Regions from separate parts of the Paenibacillus liaoningensis genome, predicted to be linked through region 1. Evidence: riboswitches for the same ligand, from Rfam matches in the RefSeq annotation. Region 1 holds a riboswitch; each other region holds the start of a gene.
What was found. A riboswitch is a leader RNA that binds a small molecule or an ion and turns the genes downstream of it on or off. The one in region 1 is predicted to bind cyclic di-GMP.
Positions count from the first base shown of each region.

Region 1 (4,212 bases):
TCGGCTAATTCTCTCATTTCCGCTCGCTTTCCATCATCACACACCCAAATGTTTAACAGATTTTCCGGATAATTCAAGTTTTTACAAGCAAGTATGGTTTTTCTAACCAAGGATGGCGGTTCATTGTAGGTAGCGATCGTAACATCCACAGAATAAAGGTTGTCAGGTAATGGCGCAGGCTTTCTTTCAGTGGGTTTTAGCAGAAGAATGTGGAATAAAACGGATTGAAAAATAGAAATGATTTCAAAAAATAGTAACAACGATCCAAAAATTAATGACCAGCCAGATGGGAGTGTTTGTACAAGTCTCCATACTAGATACACGATCATGATAGCAATGGATAGCGTTGTTAATATGTACCTAGCTTTTGTTTTCAAATAACCCCAATCCTTTGCGCTCTATTTATTCGCCATAATTCCATTCCTTTTCTGACTAATCTACAACATGGATTGACTATACTGTCTAATTTCGCTGTCGATATTTGTTAAATCGGCCGGAAATATGATATTTTTGGCGGCTAAGGCTCAAATTCAAAGTTATCTTATCACAATCCTTGCCCCTTTAAAAGTTAATTTTTCTTCTTAACATTGTAATCTTATTGGCAAAAGTGTAGAAAAAAAGCGAAAAAACTCTAATTTTACGCGGTTTACGCGAAATTAGAGTTTTCTCAGAATACCTATTTAGTATTATATCAGCCAGTGTTTGATAGAGTTGAGACCAGGACTTGACGACTAGCCCAGTCTAATCTATTAAAGCGTTTTTTGCAGCGTTTGGTAAGCGCTCAGGCTATCAGCCGACGAATCGATATGCCAGTCCAGCTCTTTGTTCTCGTTGAACCAGATCAAGCCTTTAATTTGGCTGTACGCTGGCGATTGCACTTGATTCATCGCATCAATAACCCATTCGTTTTTGCTGCCGCCGCTTTCTGTTGTGCCAGTTTCAGCGATAATGATCGGCTTGCTCGAAATGCTTGTCAGCGCTTGGTACGAAGCGTAGAATACGTCGTTAAAGCTTCTCCACGAGCTCCACGATTCTTTCGTTCCAAAGTTGTAGCCATCGATCGAAAGCAGGTCTACGTAAGCATCGCCTGGGTACATAGCTGTAAACGATGCGTTTTTGCCAACATTTTCAGCGTTTACGTTGTACATGAATTTTACATTCGTTGCGCCTTGCTCTCTGAAAATCGTAACGACACGTTGGAATGCCGCTTTGTAAGTCTCGTTTGTGTTAACTGTGCTGTCGCCAACGCCCCAGCCGTACCAGTTGCCATTGCCTTCGTGGAAAATGCGAAGCCAAATTTCAGGGTTTTTGTTAGCTGCTTGCCAGTTAACCAGTTGTTTTGCCGTTTGTTTCAGGTAAGCGTCTACTACGCCTCTATTAATATCAGCAGTCGAATATTCTTTGTAATTTTTATTTTTAAACTCAAGGGTAAGTAGGTTAATCGAACCATTATTATTTACATAGTCCATAAAGCCCTTCCATTCATTAATCCCTTGGTTCGAGTTGACAAAAGTATGTACAACATCTTGGTGTCCACCGATTAGTTGCTCGTAGGCAGCGATGTTGTTCAAGCTTTGGTTCGGCCAAGTGCCGATCCATGCTCCGTTGTAAAAGTTGGTTTGCGCGCTAGCAGGGAGTGCCCAGAGTAATGTCGAAGCGAGCATAAGGAGTGTAAGAGCGAATTTTGTAGTTTTCATAGTAAGTTCCTCCCCCGAGCGAATGATGGTCGTGGTCCGAAGAACACGCCGCACCTTCATCAGGCAAAGGAGGCTATGTCGGGCTTCGGCAGCTGGCGAGCATATCCTGTTAAAGGATGAAGCCCCTATAGCTTTGCGCACATCAGGTTTCCCTGAGTTTGCCTTTTCGTGTAAGCAATAAAAAAAAGATAGTCCCTGCTCCCGAAAGAACAAAGTCTACCTTGATTAATAAAGGAAGAATCGATGTTGAATTCGGTAGCTGGCGAGCATATTCCGTTAGGAATGAAGCCCCTGTAGCTTTGCGCACATCAGGTTTCCCTGAGTTTGCCTTTTCGTTAAACGATCTAGGTATAAAGTACGAGCTAAAGTAATATGGTGCTATTGTACACCTTAAGCGCAAATTTCGTCAATTTATTTTTTCATAAATTTATACAACGAAAAAATATCCATTAAAGTAGCAAATCGCATACACAATATGAAGCAGGAAAAACATCATGAAATAAAACATTTGCAGCGCCTTATTATTTTTCAGCACATCCGCAAAATAAATGTAGAAGGGGAACGCAACCATGACATAACGTGGAATGCTCTGCAAAAATTCGGCGCTGGCGAACGGAATGAGCATAAGCAGCAATCCATAGGCAAAAAACAGCCATTCATGAGCATTACGGCGAATATCTTTCCAGCGCATAATAAGAAAGGCAGCAAAAATGACGAGGACGGCATTCGCGATAATAAAGGCAAGCAGGCCATTTTCCCAGCCGCCATTTCCTGAGAAATAAGGCTTTTGGATAAAATGAATATAGTTCGAGAACGGAGCAACCGTCTTGCGATACCAGTTGATGCTTTGCTCGGTAATCGGAGCCAGCAAATCGCCAGTAAGCCATTTCATGTACAACAGATAACCGGCTAGCGGCAGCGCCGAAATGATTGCATAGCCTAAATACTTCGTGTCCTTCCACTTGAAACGGTACAGCCTGTGTTCGATCAACAGCGTACCCACAACGAAAAACAAGTTGACGAAGCCCAAATTGCGCGTCACAGCGGACAAGCCCCCGAACAGAAACGCGAGAAAATATCGTTTTTGCATCGCATAATAGACGGTCATTAGCGACAGCATGAGGAACAGGCTCTCTGTATAAGGCACGGCATAGAAGATGGCGGTCGGAAAAATGAGCAGCAGCAGCACCGCGACTTGGGCGTGCTCCTGTTTCAGTCCTCTTTTTAAACAAATGCCATAAAAATAAAAAAGTGATACGAGCAAAAACAAATTCGATAAAACCGATCCCACGACTGTCGCATCGTATTTAGAAATAGACTCCACCAAAAAGACTAACAAAGGGTATAAAGGGAAAAACACCCAATTTGCACTAGGATGCGATTCGTTGATGTTATACGTATCATAGCCATTTTCGGCAATTCCCAAGTACCATACGCTGTCAAATTTCCTTAGATCCTCGAAGCTCGGCTTCTTCAGCTGTGAAATATCCGTCTGGATCGAGAGCTGGCTCGATGTGAAATCATGCCCCTGCACGACCGTATAGTCCGGCGGAATTTGATAGTTCGGAAACAGATTCATGCCGAGAAAGCCTGCAAAATAAAGCAATATTCTCGTAATGACAAACAAGGAGAGCAGGAAGATCAAAACTTGCGTATTCGATTTTGCTTTAAGCAGCAGCGATTCCATTCGTCACCTCGTCTCTTGTAATTGCTGCGATTTCGTTTCCGCTGGCACAACGTTATGCAGCACGGTTTCCACGAAGTATTTCGGGCGTTTCTTCGTTTCAATGTAAATTTTGCCGATATATTCGCCAATTAGTCCAATGCACAGCAGCTGAATGCCGCCAATGAACCAAATCGAAAGAATCATCGAGCTCCAGCCGGATACCGTGTTTCCCTGCAAATGCCTGACGAATACATAAAGGGCGAACACGAGGCTCATGACCGACATAAAAAAGCCGACAACCGACACTGCGCGGATAGGAGATACGCTAAAGGAGGTAATGCCCTCCCATGCGAAGATAAGCATTTTTTTCAACGGGTATTTCGATTCGCCGGCGGTTCGCTCCAGACGATCGTAGTACACACTGTCGGATTTGAAGCCGATGGTAGGAATAATGCCACGCAGGAATAGATTGACCTCCTGGTACTCCTCCAGCTTATCAACGATCTTCTTGCTCATCATCCGGTAATCCGCATGATTATAAACGACGTTTACACCAAGCTTAATCATTAGTTTGTAGAAAAATTGCGCGCTGAACTTTTTGAACATCGTATCGGTCGTTCGTTTGTTCCGCACGCCGTACACGACTTCATAGCCCTGCTTGTACTTCTCAATAAACTTGTCGATCACCGTAATATCGTCCTGCAAATCGGCATCGATGGAAATAATGCAATCCGCATACTCCTTCGCCGTCAACAAGCCCGCCAGAAGTGCCCGCTGATGCCCGACGTTCCGGGAAAGCTTCAGCCCGCTCACAAAACGGTTGCTCCGGTGAAAGGAATCAATGAGCGA
Region 1 covers NZ_JCAALU010000020.1:112,697-116,908, reverse strand. The annotation lists gene AC6B99_RS27595 (glycosyltransferase) at 1-329, opposite strand, end outside; gene AC6B99_RS27590 (glycoside hydrolase family 26 protein) at 750-1,697, opposite strand; cyclic di-GMP riboswitch class I at 1,782-1,870, opposite strand; cyclic di-GMP riboswitch class I at 1,949-2,036, opposite strand; gene AC6B99_RS27585 (mannosyltransferase family protein) at 2,125-3,384, opposite strand; gene AC6B99_RS27580 (glycosyltransferase family 2 protein) at 3,388-4,212, opposite strand, start outside.

Region 2 (4,212 bases), on a different contig from region 1:
GCTGTTCGCTAAGTCGATTCAGGTCAATTCCGGCGCATTCTTTCTGGCCTTTGCTGCATCACTGGCACTCAGCCGTCCCATTTCGGGAAAACTTTCGGATCGATACGGAGAGATTTCTGTTATCGTACCAGCCCTTGTCATTACGATTGGCGCCTTGATTGTGCTCAGCATGTCGACCGGCTTAGGCGGTGTGCTTGTTGCGGCGATTTTATATGGCATCGGGTTTGGCTCCGCGCAGCCGTCCCTTCAAGCGGCAACGATACGTCTGGCCCATCCAGAGCGAATCGGAGTTGCCAACGCCTCGATATCGACCGCTAATGATCTTGGCATCGGGCTCGGTGCGATCGTGCTAGGCTGGGTTTCCCAGTACATGAGCTATCAGGCGTTATTCACGGTCAGCGCTTTGTCCGTTGCAATTTCCTTGCTGCTGTTCACTTTATTTGTAAAACGTTTGTTGAAAAATAATGAATAAATGGAGGAACAATCAAATGGAATATGTGAAACTCGAAAATACGGGCTTGGAAGTATCCCGAATTTGTCTGGGCTGTATGGGCTTCGGAGTAGCCGTGCAAGGAGGGCATCAATGGATTATTAATGAAGCAGACAGTCGTCCCGTTATTAAAAAAGCACTAGAGCTTGGTATCAATTTTTTTGATACAGCTAATGTATATTCAGCCGGATCAAGTGAGGCGGTTATTGGACCTGCTTTAAAGGAATATGCAAATCGGGATGAAATCGTGCTGGCTACTAAGTTGAATGGGCGCACGCAGGTCCAAACGGTGCCGGACTTTCTCGAAAGGCCATTATGAGCGAGATTGATAAAAGCCTGAAACTCTTCAGAAAGAACCTGTAACCTCACCTATTGTTGGTGCTACAAAAATATCGCATATTGAGGATGCTGCAGCTGCTCTTTCCATAAAGCTGACACCTGAAGAAATAGCCCAGAAAGATGATCTTGAAAAGAATAAGCGGATCAATGGCTGGACGCCCATTATCTTGTGAATACATATGCCGAACCTTTTAGACAATAAAGGAAAAATCGATACCACAGAAACGCGGTGATGCGTTAAACTGAATGCTTATAAAGATGGCTGTCGAGACCTTCTCGACAGCCTGATGCCGCCTAAATGGCGGCTTTTTTGTTTTAAAATTTTCATAGCGTTACGTATCAAGGAAGATAAATCTGCGCAGGATTATTTCGTTCTAGTCTATCCAAGTTTCGTCTCCTCCCATAGACTTTCATTCTCTTCATATTAATAGGACCCCTCTCCCAAAAACTTTTTGTCGAATGAAAATATAAAAAAATGTAAAAAACGTAACTATTTGCCGAACGGATTGTTTATAGATTAGGAATGGAATAAAACAAACATAAAATGGATAAAGGCATACCTATGGAAACATAGGGACGCAAAGCCATGGCCTAAGGCATCAGACGATGCTACGGTTGACAGGTTGCTGGAAAATGGGAGCAGACTGTCCAAAATCCGGGCAGTTTTTTATTTATCAAAACAAGTTATTGGGGGTAATTTGATGAAACGTTTTTATTATCCATTAACACATGCGCAAAAACGAATTTGGTATACCGAGCAGTTTTACCCCGGAACGAGTATTGCCAATTTGAGCGGTTTTCTCAAGCTTAGATCGCATGAGGGAATGGATTGCCGCAGGAAGGGAACAAAACCGTTGTCCAGCAAAATGGCAAACCAGCCGATTCAGTAGTCAAGCTGGAGGTGATTATGCCGGTAGCTGTAGCTATTAACGTATCACGAACGGTAGGCTGGTTTACCTCCCAATATCCGGTTGTGCTCGACATGAGCTATACGGACGATTTAGCCTATCAAATAAAACGGGTGAAAGAAGATTTGCGCCATATTCCCAATAAGGGAATCGGTTATGGCCTGCTGCGATATTTGGCAACTGATGAGCATAAAGCAGGGCTCACCTTCTCATTCAAACCGGAAATCAGCTTCAACTATTTGGGGCAATTCGACAGCGAGGTGCAAACAGACTTGCTTTCACCATCCGTATACGATATGGGCGCGCAAACAAGCCCGGAATCTGAAGCGCTGTATGCGCTCAGCTTAAGCGGTATGGTAAGAGGCGAACGCCTCGTTGTGTCTTGCGCCTACAATAAAAAGCAATATTTGCGAGCTACGATAGATCAGCTGATGGATCGCTTCCACCATCATTTGCTTGTATTAATTCAGTGTTGCACAGCCAAGACGGACAGAGATTTCACACCAAGCGACTTTACGGCGAGTGAATTGCAGCTCGAAGAGGTCGGAGATATTTTTGACATGCTGGCAGAGAAGTTTGGCTAAGAGAATGAATTTGCGCGCAGCTTAATTTGCTGCGGAATGGATAGAAGGAGGCCTAGCACAGGTGAACGGGATTACTTTTCAGAAGGATCAAGTACAAGATATTTATTTTTTATCGCCTATGCAAGAGGGCATGCTGTTTCACACGCTTCTGCACCCCGGACAGAGCTATTATATGGAGCAACTGGCCATTTCGGTGAAAGGCTCATTTCGCAAAGATTTGCTGGAACAAAGCATGAACGTGTTGATGGATCGGTACGATATTTTTCGTACCGTATTCCTCCACGAGAAAATCAACCGGCCGGTTCAGGTTGTATTCAAGCAGCGAGCGTTCCATGTTCAGGAAATAGATTTATGTGATCAGCCCCAAGAAGAGCAGCAGCGACAGCTTGCTGCCTTCAAGCAGCAGGATAAAATGCTGGGATTTGATCTGTCCAAAGATATTTTAATGCGGACGACCGTTTTTAAGACAGGTGAGGACACGTATGAATGGATATGGAGCTATCACCACATTATGCTGGACGGCTGGTGCTTTGGCATTATTGTAAAGGAGCTGTTTCAGATATACAGCGCCTTGCTGAATCATAAGCCATACGAGCTGCCCGTCTCGAAACCATATAAGGAATATATCAACTGGCTTGGCAAGCAGGATAAGGAGGCTTCGCTTGTCTTTTGGTCGAGCTATTTAGCTGAATTTGAGGGGCAGGAGTCTTTCGCCGAGCAGCGCAGCAGACGCAGGGAGGAAGGTTATTCGTCAGGCGAGCTTCATTTTAAGCTTGGAGAGGAAGACAGTGAGGCTTTCTCTAGACTGGCAAGAGAGCATCAGGTTACGTTAAGCACAGCGATTCAAGCCGTTTGGGCTATTCTGCTTAGCCGTTATCAGCGCAGCAGCGATGTGTTGTTTGGAGCAGTTGTATCGGGTCGTCCCGCTGAGATTAGCGGTGTGGAGAGCATGGTGGGCCTGTTTATCAACGTAATCCCAACCCGTGTTCAGATCGTACCGGATATGACCTTCAAGCAATTAATAACGGAAATGCAGAGACTCTCGGTGCAGACCGAAGCGCATCAGTACGTGCCGCTTTATAATATCCAGAGCCGAATAGGCCAGCAGACGTTAATTGATCATATTGTTGTGTTCGAGAATTATCCGCTTCAAGAGGCTGGCAAACAAAGTGAAGAGCAGAATCTGGGATTTGCGATGGATGACATTCATATTTTCGAAAAAAGCCATTATGATCTTCATTTACTCGCTGGGCCTGGCAAGGAGATGGTGATGAAGCTAGCATACAATGCCAATGTGTATGAAAGCTCCTTCATCAATCGCTTGAAGGCGCAGCTCATCCACATGATTCGCCAGCTCGTGAGGGAGTCCAATAAGCCGCTTGGTGAGCTTGGAATTGTGCCTGAGGAAGAAGCACATCGCTTATTCGCTTTTAACCGTCTGGATGGCCGGGACGGGGAAATGGCAGCAGCAAGCAATATGACGCTTGCTCAGCGATTCGAATGGCAGGTGGAGAATACGCCGGAACATCTTGCCCTTTCTGCTCCAGATGGATTATTTACTTATGCTGAGCTGAACGCTCGTGCAAATAAGCTCGCTTACGTGCTTCGCGGCAGAGGAGTTAACGACGGGACTATCGTTGGTCTGCTCGTTCACCGCTCATCAGATATGATTGCAGCTATATTAGCCGTTCTTAAGGCTGAGGCGGCGTACGTCCCGATCGATCCTGCGTACCCAGAGCAGCGAATCAGCTACATGCTGGAGGATAGCGGAGCGAAGCTGCTGCTCACGCAGTATTCGTTGACAAGCGTTATCGAGAAAGTAGAGTATCAAGGAACCCTTCTGTACCTCGATGAACCAGAGCTGTATAATGAAGCTGCCGCCAGCAATTTG
Region 2 covers NZ_JCAALU010000007.1:149,662-153,873, forward strand. The annotation lists gene AC6B99_RS11875 (MFS transporter) at 1-472, shown strand, start outside; partial or broken gene AC6B99_RS11880 (aldo/keto reductase) at 489-832, shown strand; partial or broken gene AC6B99_RS11885 (transposase) at 883-1,020, opposite strand; cyclic di-GMP riboswitch class I at 1,373-1,460, shown strand; gene AC6B99_RS11890 (condensation domain-containing protein) at 1,659-2,321, shown strand; gene AC6B99_RS11895 (non-ribosomal peptide synthetase) at 2,383-4,212, shown strand, end outside.
Region 2: linked by a shared signal. The riboswitch ahead of AC6B99_RS11890 (condensation domain-containing protein) and the one ahead of AC6B99_RS27590 (glycoside hydrolase family 26 protein) in region 1 are both predicted to bind cyclic di-GMP.

Region 3 (4,212 bases), on a different contig from region 1:
AGCTATGAGCGCGCAGGCATTGCCGTCGCTGGCTGTGCTCGCTCTGAATATTGGCGGATGGCTGCTCGTCCATCTCGGCGTCTCCTATTTTCATACGAGCTTGCCACAGCGCTGGTTTGCAAGACCAGAAGCAGGAGCAGGAGCAGGCGGGACAGTGCGCAAAGCGGAGCGCAGCAAGGAGAAGCGGCACTTCGGCAGAGGAGCAGAGCCGAAGCAGCCTGATAAAAGCGGCGAGGAGCGTTTCTACGAGCAGGTGCTGTTCATCCGCTCCTGGAAGGACAGCGTGCCGGATGGCAGCTTTTTGTTCCGCAGGGGATTCCAGAAGAAAAGGCTTGCTAAGCGCGGCCAAGCCTATTACCAGGAGTACATGGGGGAAACGCTCAGAGGCGAATGGACGCACTGGCTGTCCATCGTGCCCGCGCCGTTATTTTTCATCTGGAACGAGCCTTTGTATGGCTATTTAATGGTAGGCTACGCGCTGGCGGCCAATTTGCCGTTTATAGCGATTTTGCGATATAACCGGCTGCGGCTCAGGCGAATTTGCGGATCGAGCCGTCTATGACGGGCATTTATAGAAAGCTGATTCTAGCATGGGAAGGAAGAGACTATAAATGAAGACCAGGCATGTTGCTGTTGTAGGCGCCGGACCGGGAGGACTTGCTGCCGCTATGCTGCTGCGCCGCTATTTTCGCCATCCCAACACACTGGCCTTGTTTGGACGTTATGCGACCTATGTCGGATCAGCTCCTGATCGGGCGCCAGCAATCTTCGCGATGCTGCCGCATGTCGAGACAGAGCTTGGCGTTTTTGGTGTTCGAGGCGGCACCTACAGCATCGTTGAAGGTCTGCGCCAGCTTGCGGAGGAAATGGGGGCGGAAATACGCACCTCGGTGCGTGTGCAGTGCATTGCTGCAAAAGGCGGCGGCGTAAGCGGAGTAGAGACGGAATGCGGTTTTGTGCCAGCCGATCTGGTGCTCGCGAACGGAGATGTGCTGTCCGTATGCCGCGATTTGCTCGGCGAGCAGCTGCGGCCTGCCATGACGAATCGCCATATTTCAACTTACGAGCCTTCTCTGTCCGGCTTTGTCACTCTTGCAGGCATACGCAGACGTTACGATAAGCTGCTGCATCATACTGTATTTTATCCGGAAAGGTATGGGGAGGAATTTTCGGCGATTTTCGCGCGCCGCGAGGCTCCTGCCGATCCTGCGATTTATGTATGCTGTTCCGCCTATATGGAACAGGAACTGGCGCCGGAAGGAGGCAGCAACCTGTTTATTTTGGCGAATGCCCCGTATACGTCGGACGCTTGGAGCTGGGAGCGGGAGGCGGAGCGCTATCAGGGCCGTCTGATGAAGCAGCTGGCTGGCTTGGAGGGACTGGATCGGGAAGCAGAGCAGCTTGCTTTGTATACACCGGAGGATTTGGAGCGGGATACGTCGGCATTTCGCGGCGCCATCTATGGCATTTCCTCGAATTCAGCAAAGCAGACGTTTTTGCGGCCGTCCAATCGTGCGGATTTGCGCGGACTATGGTTTGCGGGCGGAACGACCCATCCCGGCGGGGGAACGCCGATGGTTGCCATGTCAGGGCTGCTCACCGCAGAGGCGATGATTCGGCAGCATCATTAATGAATCTATTGGGGCAAAAGAAAAGCCGCGCTTAGCGGGGGCAGCAAAACTTCCAGCTAAGCGCGGTTTATTTTTAATGAAAAAAATAAAAAACCCTTCTAAGTTAGAGGGCCTGCTTGAAACAACTTATAAAATATCGGGACGACACGATTTGAACATGCGACCCCCTGGTCCCAAACCAGGTGCTCTACCAAGCTGAGCTACGTCCCGGGAAAAAAATGGTGCCGTCGAGAGGACTTGAACCCCCAACCTACTGATTACAAGTCAGTTGCTCTACCAATTGAGCTACAACGGCGCGGTTATGTATCGGACACAAGATGTATTATGCCACAGAACTTTAGGAGGATGCAATACCTTTTTTAAATTTTTTTGAAAAAAATTCGGGCAGCGTTCAAATGCCCGAATTGGCCTATTTTTTAACTTTAAAATGAACGACTGCGCTGTACAGCATTTTCCCGCGATCGGGATGAAACACCGCATGATGACTAATCGCATGAACTTGTAATAGCAGTGCTTTATTCGCTTCAATTTGCTGGTCAATGTGCTTTTCGAGCGTACGTAAGTCAAAAGCCTCAAAAAATTCGATTTTATCCTCAATTAAATCTAGTCGAAAATCCATCTTGTCCCCCCTAAAATCTCATTAATAGCTAGCATTCGCTAATATTATAACGTTGTTAGGCACTAGTTTCAAAGTATCATGTCAGATAATCTCGCTTTTTATAATTTACAAAAAGGTTTTCCTAAATTATACTTTAAAAGTGTCGAAATAAATAGAAAATTACATACTGAAAAAGGCAAACTTATTGAAAGATAGGGGCGCAAAGTTATGGGCCTAAGGTATTGAACTATGGCAGCCAAACCACCGGTACAGGACTATAGGCTGATTCAGCTGTTCAATTCGTCGCGGTGATTGGATAGCTTTTGTTTTTTCAGTGTAATAGGAGAGATGGAGAGAAAATGATGATTAACCGATTGAGAGAGGCAAAATGGTTAAAATGGACATCAAGGATTTCTGATTTCTTGAAGAAACAAAAGGTTACAACGAAGCTGTTGTTTATCACTTCATTAATCACCTTGTTCAACGTCGTCGCTGGCGGGTGGATTTTTATGCAAAATGCTTCGGTTAGAAGTGCAGTGAAAGCTTCAAATGAGCTTCAGGAGGCCAAAAAAGAATATCAAGGGATATCGGATTCGATGCTGCGCACGCTGCTTTCGATGATTGATGCCGTAGAAAACGGCAGCACCGGCGACGATGGAATCAACTTGGCACTTAAGTCGATGCCCGAGCGGGTAGAAAAATTGAAGGTTACACTAGCGTACCTGGATGAAAAATATCCTCACGGGGATAACGGCACCGCCTATTCGAACCAAGGCAATGTGTTTGGCCTTGCACTGGAGCAGCTTAATAAAGAAAACGGCAATCACAGCCTGCTAACCATTGAAGACCGCTCCGCCAAGGTCAAACAGCTTGTCAGTACATATACGATTGTTCTCAGCTTTGCGAATGAAACGGTAGAAAATTGGCTCGAAGTGGATACGGTCGCTACACAGGAGACATTAAATAAAAGTATTGCAGCTGCCAATACGATTATTATCATCAATATTGTTTTGCTGGCAGTACTGCCGTTCCTCATGTCGTATTCGTTAAGCCGGAATGTAAAAAAAGGCATCGTTGGTTTAATGAAGCGTATTACCGCTTATCAAAATAACGATTTCACCTATGATGAGAAGCTGGATCGCCAAGATGAATTTGGTCAAATTGACCGCTCGCTGGCGCAAATGGGAAGTGAGCTTCGTGACACCCTTCGTTCGACTATGGATGTAAGCACGGTTGTTCTGCAAGCCTCGCGCAATATGGGCGATATGATTGTTCGCAATCAGAACGCTTCCGAGCAGGTGAAGGAAGAGATTGGCAACGGCAAAACGATTTTGATGACCCAGTATGATGATGCAACTTCGATCTCGGCCGTAACGGAGCAAATATCGGCAAGCTCGCAGCAAATTGCGGCTTCAACCGAATATATTAATCGCGACATGAAAGAAATGAGAGAGTCATCGCGTATAGGCTCCACCGATATGAAGGGCGTTGTGCAGATGGTGAATCAGACGGTGCAGCAATTTGCCCGAGTTACCGAGTCCTTCGACCGAATCAATGAGCGCTACAATAATGTAACGAAGTTTTTGGGCGGCATTCAGGATTTGAACACACAGACGAATTTATTGTCGCTGAATGCTTCGATTGAATCGGCGCGTGCAGGCGAGCATGGCAGAGGCTTTGCTGTAGTAGCGGAGGAAATTCGCAAGCTGTCGAGCCAGACCGATATCATTTCCAAAGATATTACGAAGGAGCTTAAGCTTATTCAGAACGATTTTGCCGACAGCAGCCAAAGCTTGAGCAGCTTCTCGGAAGTGATAGAAACGACGAAGCAGGCATCGGTGACGGCTAGCGAAATGTTTAATGGTCTGGAAAATCAAAGCAGCGTATTGTCCGAGCAAATGGGCGAAATTTCTGTCGGCATTGATGAAATTACAAAAGGCATTACCGATATTGTTGGCTCAGTAGACAAGCTGCTGCAAACCT
Region 3 covers NZ_JCAALU010000017.1:4,500-8,711, forward strand. The annotation lists gene AC6B99_RS24930 (glycosyltransferase) at 1-8, shown strand, start outside; gene AC6B99_RS24935 (glycosyl-4,4'-diaponeurosporenoate acyltransferase CrtO family protein) at 1-562, shown strand, start outside; gene AC6B99_RS24940 (phytoene desaturase family protein) at 612-1,631, shown strand; tRNA gene AC6B99_RS24945 (tRNA-Pro) at 1,768-1,841, opposite strand; tRNA gene AC6B99_RS24950 (tRNA-Thr) at 1,851-1,926, opposite strand; gene AC6B99_RS24955 (YrzA family protein) at 2,041-2,250, opposite strand; cyclic di-GMP riboswitch class I at 2,415-2,498, shown strand; gene AC6B99_RS24960 (methyl-accepting chemotaxis protein) at 2,652-4,212, shown strand, end outside.
Region 3: linked by a shared signal. The riboswitch ahead of AC6B99_RS24960 (methyl-accepting chemotaxis protein) and the one ahead of AC6B99_RS27590 (glycoside hydrolase family 26 protein) in region 1 are both predicted to bind cyclic di-GMP.

Region 4 (4,212 bases), on a different contig from region 1:
CATACGTTGGCGTACGACAAAGGCGCAGGAGCTGTTTCTGTATTTGCTCCAGCATCGCGAACAGCTGGTAAGGAAATCGCTATTAATCGATTTGCTATGGCCCGATAATGGGACGGAGAAAGTATATGCCCAGCTGTATACGACGGTGTACCATATTAGGAAAACGCTTGATCAGTTTGGAAAGTGTTTTCACATCGCCAATACAACAGAAGGATACATATTGACACTTAATCAGGTTGTGCTGGATGTGGAGGAATGGGAGAGAGGAATTGCTGCTGCACCGCCGCTAGCGGCGGCAACCCTTGCGGAATACGAGGAGGCTATGAATCTTTATCGAGGCGATTATTTAAAGGATTATGATTATTGGTGGGCGGAGAGCGAACGCCAGCGCCTGAAGCGCCTGTGGCTGAATACTTCCTATCGCTTGGAAGCTTGGCATGTCGAGCATGGCCAGCTGGATAAAGCGATTGCCGGATATATTCGAATTATCGAGGAGCATGCGCAGGCGGAAGAGGCTTATTTTGCCTTAATGCAGCTGTATGCGTCTAAAGGGAATCATCTTATGGTTAATCAGCAGTACAATGCTTTAACCGCCGCGCTGATGGAGGAATTGAACGAGCAGCCAAGCGCATACATTACAGAATGGTACAAAGATTGGAAAAGCGGCGTTAATGGTTTGTAGACTGGTGAAGGAAACAAAATGGTAAATAATTGGAGGGGCAAGCGAGTGCTATTGACTTTTTAAACCATAGCCCTCATAAATAGCTCTCCAATCCAATGGCCGTGCCATTCTTCTTTCTACTTGCTCGAGAGGCTTAAAACCATACTTGGCATATAAAGTCTGAGCATCTTTTGTACCTAGATTAAAGCTTGTTCCTTTTAGTTTGGGGTGCTCCAATATGGTTTCTAATAGCCACTTGCTAAGTCCTATACCTCGAAACTCGGGTATAACAAATACATCCCCTAACCAGGAAAAGCGGACAAGGTCGGTGACAACTCGCGCAAAACCAACTAGCTTCGCTTGTTCCTTAAGCGGATTCCCCTGATAAATGCCGTAGCACAAAATGGAGTGTTCAATGGCTGCTTGTACAAGTTCTTTGTCAATTCCGTTTGCCCAATAAGATTCCTCGTTTAGAAATTTATAAATCGTTTCAATATCCAAATAAGCTTTATTTGTGCTAATTGTAAATCCGTCGCTTCTAGTCCAAAGTTTTTGTTCTTCCAAAGGGCTGCAGTCCTTTCTGAGTATTCCTTTGAATTATCATACTGTTGAAGGAATAAAAATTCAATATTCTATGCGGCCTATTATTTTGTAAGTTTTGCGAGATTAAACAGAGATTTTGTCGAGAAATTGTAGAGTTGCCCTATTTATAATGGAGGAGTAGGTGAAAATGGAGACGGACAAGCTTTACGAGCTTCATTTTCAAAAAAATAGCATGTCCAAAGGAATGGTTGAAGAAGATGATGATAACCGAGAAGCGGCAAATGAATGTCATTCGCCATTTTCGCTATCCTGAGCTGGCTTGCTGTATAAGCGAGGGAGCCCAGCACCTACGACAGCTGAATTTGAATCAAATGACCGATTACACCATCGTTCGTGGCTTTTATACCCATCATAGAGGTCATTTTATTGGCATTACAGCTACTTCTGAGGGGCCTTTGTTTTTTTATGACAAGCAGTATTTTCAGCTTTCGGAAGGGGAATTTATGATTACTCTGGAGCATGATGATAAGCGGAACACGTTTTCTTTTTGGTGGGACGGGGTGGAAATATGCCGCCTGAACTACCAGCGTCAGCTTTATCGGTACAATGAGGGAATCGTAGATGATGGTATTCGTGATTTTTTTGCGTGGCTTTATTTGTCGACAGGACCAAGGAAGTTTTGGAGATTCCAAAAGTTTTACACGGTCAAAAGCAGCTAAACGCTGTTTCGGGTATCGGAATTTTATCAACCGACATAGGATTGATAAAACGCATGATGGAGTTGAAGCGAGATGGGCGCAGAACATTTGAAAGAATTTCAAAGCTTGAAGCACGAAGATGAAATGCGGTATATGCTCCTGCTTAGAGACGTAAAGGGCATGCTTAAAGAGCGGAAGGAAGAGCCTTTTATGAAACGGTTAAAGCGGAGATGGATGAAGAAAAACCAGAAAATACAAGCCTCAGCCTGGAAATAAAAAAGATTTAACGTATTGTTTATTGCAAATAATGGGTATATACTAGAGATAATCATAGTTTAATATAAGGTAGTTTTTCTACCTAACACGACTTACAAAACTTTACACGATAACGGCAAACCTGTCGAAAGGCAGGGACGCAAAGCTAAAGGGCCTTCTCTATTATTAGATGGCAGCCTAGCCACCGAAGGGAGTTTTTTTTATGCGCAAAAGTTTAACGGTTATGATTTTGCTGGCGTTGATTCTGTCCGTGTTCCCTCAAGCAACTGCTCAAGTGGCAGCGGCAGCTGGGACAAGCTGGCTCGACGAATCCAATGTGGATAAAGGAAGCATCGGCATTCGTTATGAGGTCAAGTCAGGCGTAGATACAAGGCTGGTTGTAGCCAAAGACGGCAAAAATTATACGTATGCGCTCCGGACAAACCAGACAGAAGAATGGTTTGCGCTTCAACTGGGCAATGGAGATTATACGATTTCATTATTGGAAAACGTAAGTGGTACCAAAAAATATAGAGCAGTTCATACAGGCAAAGTTACCTTGAATTTGAGTGACAGCAGCCTCGTCTATTTGAACTCCATACAAAATATTGATTGGAGCAGCAACAGCAAAGCGGTTAAGAAAGCATTGGAACTGACTAAGGGAGCAAAGACGGATACCGAGAAGGTAACGGCGGTTTACAATTATATTGTAGCGAATATTTCTTACGATCATCAGCTTGCGGCTAAGGTGACCAACGATTATTTGCCTCAAATCGATCGTACCTTTAGTTCGCAGAAAGATATTTGCTACGGCTACGCTGCATTAATGGCAGGCATGCTTCGCAGCTTGGACATTCCGGCCAAGATGGTGACGGGCAAAGCGTCTGATGTATCAAATTATCACGCTTGGAATGAAGTATATTTGGACGGCAAATGGATCACGATCGATACGACGCTTGATGCTGGCCTGAAGAACAGCAAGAAAGCGGGCAAAATGATTAAAGACAGCTCGCGTTATACGGCTGCTAAAGTTTATTAAACGGAAATAAACACATATAACTCAATAGGTACACACAGAAGCTTCGTCTATCCTTCATCGGATGGACGAAGCTTTTTTGCAGTTATTTAGCTGACGGATAAAGGGGAGGCTTGTAAAGTTTTTGTACAGTTGGGCTGGATATAATTTTCTTATTTGAATACAAGGAGGAAGAGGATGGAAAATGACGTGGTATTCGTAAGGTAATGTTTATGTACTAGGCATTATCGGTATTCACAACAAGAGAGAAACTAGAGGAGATAGAGAAAAAGAGAGGATTGATGAGATGCCCGCAAGTAGACAGAGAGCGATCAGGCACAAGATTTCCTGGATCATGCTGCTCGTTTTGCTGCTGCAAGCTGCATTACAGCCATTCGCAGCACCGGCACAGGCAGCAGGACCGATTACAGGGCTGACTTTTACAAAGACAGCCAGTGTGAGCACTGTTAATGTAGGAGATACCTTCAAGTATACGATCTTGTATCAGGCAGATGGAGCAACTCATGTCGGTAAGAATGTAACGATTGTTGATACAGTACCGGCACAATTTGAAATTGTAGATGGCTGGGAGGATGGAGGCTGGGATACGAAAAATGGCCAAACTCTAACCGTCAATGCACATCCATTGCCTTCCGGTACTTCGGTGAAGCTGGAAATTCCCGTGAAAGCGAAGCCGACTGGCTCAAGCTCGGTTGTGCCTACGACGAATACGGCGACGATTACACTCGTTGATTCAGCGGAAAGTACAACGGCATCGGCGAATGTAACGATTAACGCGGACCCGAATCCGGTAGCTACACCGACGCCTACAGCAACACCGACGGCGACGCCAACTGCTTCGACCTACGACAAGTGGTGGGCTTATAAAAGCCAAGCTACGGGATTTGGCAGCACAGTTCCGATTATTGGCGGAGCGGTTGAGTATACGGTAGGCATTAAAGGCGAAGCCGGCAATGCTAACCCTGGCAGCTTGAAAAATGCGACGTTAGTCGATACACTGCCGCCAGATGCTGTATATG
Region 4 covers NZ_JCAALU010000013.1:204,601-208,812, forward strand. The annotation lists gene AC6B99_RS21180 (response regulator) at 1-682, shown strand, start outside; gene AC6B99_RS21185 (GNAT family N-acetyltransferase) at 731-1,225, opposite strand; gene AC6B99_RS21190 (hypothetical protein) at 1,462-1,923, shown strand; cyclic di-GMP riboswitch class I at 2,283-2,367, shown strand; gene AC6B99_RS21195 (transglutaminase-like domain-containing protein) at 2,381-3,196, shown strand; gene AC6B99_RS21200 (SdrD B-like domain-containing protein) at 3,480-4,212, shown strand, end outside.
Region 4: linked by a shared signal. The riboswitch ahead of AC6B99_RS21195 (transglutaminase-like domain-containing protein) and the one ahead of AC6B99_RS27590 (glycoside hydrolase family 26 protein) in region 1 are both predicted to bind cyclic di-GMP.